DNA from 2 places in the Enterobacter cloacae complex sp. 394I7 genome. Region 1 is predicted to be linked to the other one. Evidence: predicted binding sites of a transcription regulator. Region 1 holds the regulator's gene; the other holds the start of a gene.
The links. The regulator sigma-54, encoded in region 1, starts transcription at its own class of promoters, with help from an activator protein. The targets are predictions, from matches to a motif close to GTTGGCACANNTTTCGCTNT.
Positions count from the first base shown of each region.

Region 1 (4,136 bases):
CGAAACCGACAGGCGTGGATCATGCGCCAGATGCGGCAGCTGGGAGGAGAAGGGTTTATGGCGAGAAATAAATTGATGTAAGGCGGGTAAGCGTAGCGCTACCCGCCATGAAAGAGGCGTTAGTCTTCGTCAAACCCGGCGTTAAACAGCGCAATCACCGCCGCCAGCGCTTCCTCTTCCTGTGGACCGGTAGCTTCTACTTCAATCTGGCGGCCTTTGGCGGAGTCCAGCATCAGCAGCGCAATCACGCTGTTCGCTTCCGCCTCGGTACCTTCATCGTTACGCAGCAGAACTTCTGCATCGAAACCCTGCATCAGCTCAAACAGTTTCATCGCCGGACGTGCATGCATGCCCAGCTTATTGGTGATCTCAACGGTTTGTTTTACGGTCATGTTTTACGTTTTTCCAGCGTGCGATGACGGGACTGAACGTTCTTCCCGCGTGAGCGGAAATAGTCGGCCAGCTGTTCGGCGATATAGACCGAACGATGTTTACCACCGGTACAGCCAATCGCCACGGTCAGGTAGCTACGATTGTTTGTCTCCAGCATAGGTAACCATAGCTCAAGGTAGCTTCGCGTCTGGTAGATAAAATTGTGAACTTCTGTGTGTCTGTCGAGGAAGGCCGCGACGGGCTTATCGAGACCGGTCATTGGACGCAGCTTCGGATCCCAGTGCGGGTTCGGCAGGAAGCGCACGTCGAAAACATAATCCGCATCGATAGGAATACCGTGCTTAAAGCCGAATGACTCGAACACCATCGTCAGTTCACGCTCGCGTTTGCCCAGTAAACGGGTACGCAGCATTTCCGCCAGCTCATGCACGGACATTTCGGACGTATCGACAATCAGGTCAGCACGGGAACGCAGCGGTTCCAGCAGATCGCTCTCTTCGTCGATAGCACTTTCCAGTGAGAGGTTCTTGCTGGAAAGCGGGTGCAAACGACGGGTATCGCTGTAGCGACGGATCAGAGTATTGCGGTCTGCATCGAGGAACAGCAGCTGAGGCGAGAATGAATCAGGCAGGTTGCTCATTGCCTGTTCAAAAATTTCTGGCGATTCAGGCATGTTACGAACGTCGATACTGACGGCGGCAGAGATTTGCCTCTCCGCAAGCGTGCGTGCCAGGTCGGGCAACAGAACGACCGGCAGGTTATCTACGCAGTAAAACCCCATGTCTTCCAGCGCGCGCAGGGCCACGGATTTCCCGGACCCTGAACGGCCACTGACAATCATCAGCACCATGTTCCGTTTCTCCTCAGGACAACAGATGTGAAGGCCATCTCCTGGTTATGCATCATCCTGATTGCCTTCTGCTTCAGTGATAATTTGATATAGCTCTTCATCACTTTGGGCTGCGCGCAGTCGACGGCAAATGGTTTTATCGGCCAGGCGTTTTGCGACCAGCGAAAGCGTATGCAAATGGGTTTTCGTCTGGTCGGCAGGCACCAGCAGCGCGAAGAGGAGATCGACGGGCTGATTATCGATGGCATCGAAGGCGATAGGCGTCTCCAGCTGCACAAACACACCGACGGCACGCAGGGTGTCCTCTTCCAGTTTGCCGTGCGGGATCGCGATGCCGTTGCCGATGCCGGTACTGCCCATTTTTTCACGGGTCAGGATCGCCTCGAACACGACCTGCGGCGGCAGGCCCAGCTGTTTTGCGGCCAGTTCACTGATGATCTCCAGCGCACGTTTTTTGCTCTGGCAGTGAACAGCACTGCGCGTACATTCCTGGTTAAGGACATTGCTCAGTTGAAGAGCGGAATCGTTGTTCATCATAATTTCACCTAAGCGCTAACTGTACAAACGGCCTGTTGTGTTTCACAACAGGCCTTCCTGCACCCGTTAACTGCCCGGACAATTAGTGTTGTTTCAGTTTGTCTTTATGTTTATTGAGCTGTCGTGCAAGCTTATCAATCAAGCCGTCGATAGCAGCGTACATGTCTTGCCCTTCCGCACTGGCATGGAGCTCACCCCCGTTGACATGCAGGGTCGCATCCGAGATATGAGTCACTTTCTCCACTTTCAATACAACATAGACCTGGTTGATCCTTTCGAAATACTGCTCGAGTTTCGCGAATTTAGCATTCACAAAATCACGTAAAGCCTCAGTAATCTCGACGTTATGTCCTGTGATATTGAGCTGCATAGTGTCTTCCTTATCGGTTGTGTCAGACCAGCTGTTTACGCTGGTTAGACGGCGGAATGGATAAAGACTCTCGATACTTCGCAACAGTTCGGCGTGCCACCATAATACCCTGGTCGGACAGTATGGTGGTTAACTTACTGTCGCTCAGTGGCTTCGCGGGGTTCTCCGCGGCGATCAACTTCTTCACCAGGGCGCGAATGGCCGTTGACGACGCTTCACCGCCGCCCTCGGTATTCACATGGCTGGAGAAGAAATACTTAAGCTCAAAAATACCGCGTGGACTGTGCAGATACTTCTGCGTGGTCACGCGGGAAATGGTTGATTCATGCATCTCGACGGCCTGGGCGATATCCGCCAGCACCATCGGTTTCATATACTCTTCGCCCTGCTCAAAGAACGCCTGCTGCTGTTCGACAATACAGCGGCTTACGCGGAGCAGCGTATCATTTCGGCTCTCCAGACTTTTGATCAACCATCGCGCTTCCTGCAAATTGCTACGAATGTATTGATTATCGGAGTCGTTACGCACGCTGGTGCACATGGAGGCATACTGCTGGTTGATTTGCAGGCGAGGGATGCTGTCTGAGTTCAGTTCAACGACCCAGCGGTCATTGTGTTTTCTGACCAGCACATCCGGGATGACGTACTCGGGTTCGCTGGTCTGAATGGACTGACCGGGGCGCGGATCGAGGGACTGAATCAGATTGACCGCCTCTTTCAGCACCTCTTCTTTCAGGCGCGTGACGCGCATCAGGCTGCGGAAATCGTGGTTGGCCAGAAGATCCAGATGGTCGCTGATGATCAAGCGGGCTTCATCAAGCCATGGCGTCTCTTTGCTGAACTGAGAAAGTTGGATAAGCAGGCAGTCGCGCAGATCTTTTGCGGCCACCCCAACCGGATCGAAACGCTGAATGCGCTTCAGAACGGCTTCTATCTCCTCGAGTTCAATCTCTTCGTCACCCATGCTTTCCAGAATTTCGTCCAGCGTGACGGTCAGATAACCGGTGTCATCCACGGCATCGACAATGGATGTCGCGATCGCGCGGTCGGTATCGGAGAAGGGGGTAAGTTCCACCTGCCACATCAGGTAATCCTGCAGTGACTGGGTAGTTTCACCCTGATAAACCGGTAGCTCATCGTCCTGGTAGTCTGCACGCGTACCGGAAGGGGTTCCGGCGGTGTAGATTTCATCCCAGCTGGCATCCAGCGGAAGCTCGTCCGGCATCTCTTTTTGTTCGAGCGCATCGGCGGTGTCGAGTGCTTCAGTATCCTGCGACTGCTGGGTATCTACCTCTTCATGAAGATCGGCTTGCTCCAGCAACGGATTGCTATCCAGCGCTTGCTGGAGCTCCTGCTGGAGTTCTAAGGTGGACAGTTGCAACAGGCGAATCGCCTGCTGTAGCTGCGGCGTCATCGCCAGTTGTTGGCTGAGCCGTAATTGCAAACCTTGCTTCATGTTCAGAGCATTTTTCTCCGGTTCGGCGTTACATTACCTCTACCCTATCAGAGTCTGAAGTCTTCCCCAAGGTAGACACGCTTAACATGATCATCTTCGAGGATCTGCTGCGGCGTACCGTGGGCGATCAGATTGCCCTGGCTCACGATGTATGCGCGTTCGCACACGGCCAGCGTTTCACGGACGTTATGGTCAGTGATCAGTACGCCAAGCCCGCTGTCGCGCAGATGCTCAATGATACGTTTAATGTCGATAACGGAGATGGGGTCAACGCCTGCAAACGGTTCATCCAGAAGGATAAATTTCGGGTTTGCAGCCAGCGCACGCGCAATCTCAACGCGACGGCGTTCACCGCCGGACAGCGCCTGACCGAGGCTGTCGCGCAGATGTTCGATATGGAACTCTTCCATCAGCTCGTTAGCCCGGTCCTGACGCTGTTCGCTGGTCAGATCGTCACGAATTTGCAGGACGGCCATCAGGTTATCAAAGACGCTCAGGCGGCGGAAAATGGAGGCTTCCTGCGGCAGATA
Region 1 is NZ_JBXWCR010000008.1:81,908-86,043, forward strand. It holds gene mtgA (monofunctional biosynthetic peptidoglycan transglycosylase) at 1-81, shown strand, start outside; gene npr (PTS phosphocarrier protein NPr) at 120-392, opposite strand; gene rapZ (RNase adapter RapZ) at 389-1,243, opposite strand; gene ptsN (PTS IIA-like nitrogen regulatory protein PtsN) at 1,289-1,780, opposite strand; gene hpf (ribosome hibernation promoting factor) at 1,863-2,150, opposite strand; gene rpoN (RNA polymerase factor sigma-54) at 2,173-3,606, opposite strand; gene lptB (LPS export ABC transporter ATP-binding protein) at 3,654-4,136, opposite strand, start outside.

Region 2 (4,136 bases), on a different contig from region 1:
GGCACCCAGCCGTGCAGCGGGATAATCCCGGCCAGCAGGCCAAAGCCGATCACGCCAAGGAGCCAGACATCATTCCCCAGCCACTGACCGTTAAGGACGGAGAAGTCCAGCGTGCCGAAGCGCTGCCACACCAGCCAGCAGGCCAGTGCCAGCAGCAACGTGCCAAGACGCCCCAGCGCAAACCACAGTTTGCCGGAGGTGCTACAGCCCGTAAGGAATACGCCGCACAGCGCCATGATCTCGGCCATCACCACCAGCGCGCCGAGGTTGCTGGCAGTCACGGTACAGACCGCCGCGGCCATCAGCAGATTGACCAGCAGACCGTTGGGCTGAGTGTGCTGATGGCGGTGCCAGTCAATATTAAACAGGCTGATAAACACGCCGCACAGACCAAAGGTCACCAGCCAGATGGCATTCAGCGGCGTAATTTCAACGGTGTGCCGTATCAGCGGCATCACCGCTTCGACAGATTGTCCGCCTGTTAATACGAGGCCACCAGCCAGCAGCGTCATCACGCTGCCAACCGCCCCGCCGATACCGGCTATCCAGCCGCTCAGGGTTTTATGGAAAGAGAAGATCAAGGCCAACACAGCGGCGGCGGCAAAATAGGCCACCGCGCTGGTAATCATCATCACCGCGTTCATTTCGCCCCCTCGTTCAGCGCCTGAAGCAGAGAAAGATCGCCGAAATCACTGTTAATGGTCAGCTCACGCTTACGTTTACTGGTGCGAACGATGTCGCGAATATTGACCAGAATCAGCGCCTTCGTCGGGCAGGTACGCACACAGGCTGGCCCTTGTTCATCAAAGCTGCACAGGTCGCATTTGACCGCAACGGCACGCACGCCGGGAACCCAGTCAAGCAGCGTGCTCACTTTCGCTGGCGCAGGTGGCGCTGGCGGCGCTTTCGGGGAGTTGGCATTCGCCGGGATATGCAGCGGACGGCTGCCGGAAAATTCAATCGCGCCGAACGGACAGGCAATGCCGCACAGTTTGCAGCTCACGCACAGACTTTCATTCAGCTGAACCGCCCCCTCGACACGGGTGATGGCATTAACAGGACAGACTCCCGCGCAGGGGGCATCTTCACAGTGGTGGCAGAGCTGCGGCGCAGACTCTTTTTCATTACGCATGACGCGCAGGCGCGGCATGGACTGTAGCCCGTGCTGACGGTGCGTTTCCGAACAGGCCGCCTCACAGGTTCGACAGCCAATACAGACCGTCGAGTCAGCAATTACAAAACGGTTCACCGGGTCATCCTCTGGTGATAGTCATTTTTGACGAAAAACTGTCTTGTCGACACTTCTCGACACGCAATGGTCAGGCCACGTTCGCTGAGGTATTTCCATCCATCAGCTGTTTCAGGTTGACCGGGAGATCGTGTTCAACAGCGGCATACAGGCCGTTATAAACCGGCGCAATTTTTTCCAGATAGTGCTCCAGCACCTGCTGGCGATCGCGGTTACTGACGTGACCATCGACCATCCCGTCGGCCATCAGCTGCGCCTTCGCAATACACTGTTTTTCACCTTCTTTTGTTTCGACGTAGTACTCGATGGTGTGGCTGTTGAAGGTGTCTGCCAGGGTGACGTTTATCGTGAAATGGCCGAAGAGCACAAAGCGCATATCCCCCTGCGCTGCACAGCTCATGGCGTGGTGAAGACGGGCTTTTGACAGGGTGATGCCCTGAACCAGAGAGTTGCAGTAAAGGTGCCACTGCTCCTGTAACTGCTGATGGCGCTGCGCAATGTAATCCGCTTTTTCGCTAATTTCCCAAATAGTCATAAAAGGTATCCGGTTAATGGAGATAGCGGCTGTTAAGCAGATTCCATGCCAGTTTTTAATACATTGATTTTTAACCATTTTAATCAAAAGAAGCGTGTCAATCGCGTCGTGTCGACGTGTCATTTCGACAGCATTGACATCGTCACGCCTTAACAAAAATCAAGCTGGCACCGTTATTGCATTATCGGGGCAATTCATTGAGGAGGCGTCATGCACGAAATCACCCTCTGCCAGCGGGCCGTCGAGTTAATTGAACAGCAGGCGCGGGCAAACAATGCGAAACGCGTCACCGGCGTCTGGCTACAGGTCGGGGCCTTTTCCTGCGTTGAAACCAGCGCCCTGACCTTCTGCTTTGAGCTGGTGTGCCGCGGCACGCTGGCGGAAGGCTGTGAACTTCATATTGAAGAACAGCAGGCGGAGTGCTGGTGCGCGCAGTGTCAGCAATACGTCACTCTGCTTTCATCGAAGGTTCAGCGCTGTCCGCAGTGCCAGAGCAGCGAGCTTCGCATCGTGGCGGATGACGGCATGCAGATCCAACGTCTCGAAATCGAGAAGGAGTAAAATATGTGTAGTACCTGCGGTTGCGCTGAAGGCAACCTGTATATAGAAGGGGATGAACACCGTCCTCACGCCGCGTTTCGCTCCGCACCCTTTTCACCTGCCCCTCGTCCTGCAGCGGCATTAACCGGTATCACCTTCGCCCCCCGACACTCCGCTGCGGGCGACCTGCATTACGGGCATGGCGTCGCCGGTACCCACGCGCCGGGGCTCAGCCAGCGTCAGATGCTGGAGGTGGAAATCAACGTTCTGGATAAAAACAACCAGATTGCAGCACGCAACCGCGCCCGCTTTGCCACGCGTAAACAGCTGGTCCTGAACCTGGTCTCCAGCCCCGGCTCCGGCAAAACCACGCTGCTGACACAAACGCTCTACCGCCTGAACGGACGCATCTCCTGTGCGGTGATCGAAGGCGATCAGCAGACGGTGAACGACGCCGCGCGTATACGCGAAACCGGCACGCCCGCCATTCAGGTTAATACGGGTAAAGGCTGCCATCTGGATGCACAAATGATTGCCGACGCCACGCCTCGCTTGCCGCTGGCGGACAACGGCATCCTGTTTATTGAGAACGTGGGCAACCTGGTCTGTCCGGCCAGCTTCGATCTCGGTGAGCGACATAAGGTCGCGGTGCTCTCGGTGACCGAAGGTGAAGACAAGCCGCTTAAATATCCGCATATGTTTGCCGCCGCTTCGCTGATGTTGCTGAACAAAGTTGACCTGCTGCCGTACCTGAATTTCGACGTGGATAAATGCATGGCCTATGCCCGTGAAGTGAACCCGGAGATTGACATCATGCTGGTATCCGCCACCCGCGGCGACGGGATGGACGCCTGGCTGAACTGGCTGGAGAGCGAACGATGTGCATAGGCGTCCCCGGACAAATTCACGCCATTGACGGGAATCAGGCCCGCGTTGAGGTGTGTGGCATATTGCGCGACGTCGACCTGACGCTTGTCGGCAGCACCGACGAAACCGGCGCCTCACGCCTCGGTCAGTGGGTGCTGGTGCACGTGGGGTTTGCCATGAGCATCATCAACGAAGCGGAGGCCCGCGACACGCTCGATGCCCTTCAGAATATGTTCGGCGTGGAGCCGGACGTCGGGGCATTGCTGTACGGCGAGGAGCGGTAAACCATGCGCTACGTTGATGAATATCGCGCGCCTGAGCAGGTGATGCAGCTGATTGAACATCTGAAAACACGGGCGGCACGGCTGAGCTATACCGCCGAAAAGCCGCTGCGTATTATGGAAGTCTGCGGCGGGCACACGCATGCCATCTTTAAATTTGGCCTCGACCAGCTTCTGCCGGAAAACATCGAGTTTATCCATGGCCCCGGCTGCCCGGTGTGCGTCCTGCCGATGGGACGCATCGACGCCTGCCTTGAGATAGCCCACCAGCCTGACGTGATTTTCTGTACCTTTGGCGATGCGATGCGCGTGCCGGGCAAAAACGGCTCGCTGCTGCAGGCAAAAGCCCAGGGCGCGGATATCAGGATCGTGTACTCGCCGATGGACGCCCTGACGCTGGCCACCCATAACCCCGGTCGCAAGGTCGTCTTTTTCGGGCTTGGTTTTGAAACCACTATGCCCGCCACGGCCATCACGCTGCAGCAGGCCAAAGCCCGCGACATTGATAACTTTTTCTTTTTTTGCCAGCACATTACGCTCATCCCGACGTTACGCAGCCTGCTTGAAGAGCCGGACAACGGAATTGACGCTTTTCTGGCGCCGGGCCATGTCAGCATGGTTATCGGGACGGCGGCCTACGGCTTTATCGCTGAACAGTTCGAAC
Region 2 is NZ_JBXWCR010000002.1:388,247-392,382, reverse strand. It holds gene hycC (formate hydrogenlyase subunit 3) at 1-644, opposite strand, end outside; gene AC2FAP_RS12930 (4Fe-4S dicluster domain-containing protein) at 641-1,249, opposite strand; gene hycA (formate hydrogenlyase regulator HycA) at 1,320-1,784, opposite strand; gene hypA (hydrogenase maturation nickel metallochaperone HypA) at 1,995-2,345, shown strand; gene hypB (hydrogenase nickel incorporation protein HypB) at 2,349-3,212, shown strand; gene AC2FAP_RS12910 (HypC/HybG/HupF family hydrogenase formation chaperone) at 3,203-3,475, shown strand; gene hypD (hydrogenase formation protein HypD) at 3,479-4,136, shown strand, end outside.
Region 2: hypA (hydrogenase maturation nickel metallochaperone HypA) is a predicted target of sigma-54. The motif match lies at 1,948-1,967, and genes of this name have one in related genera.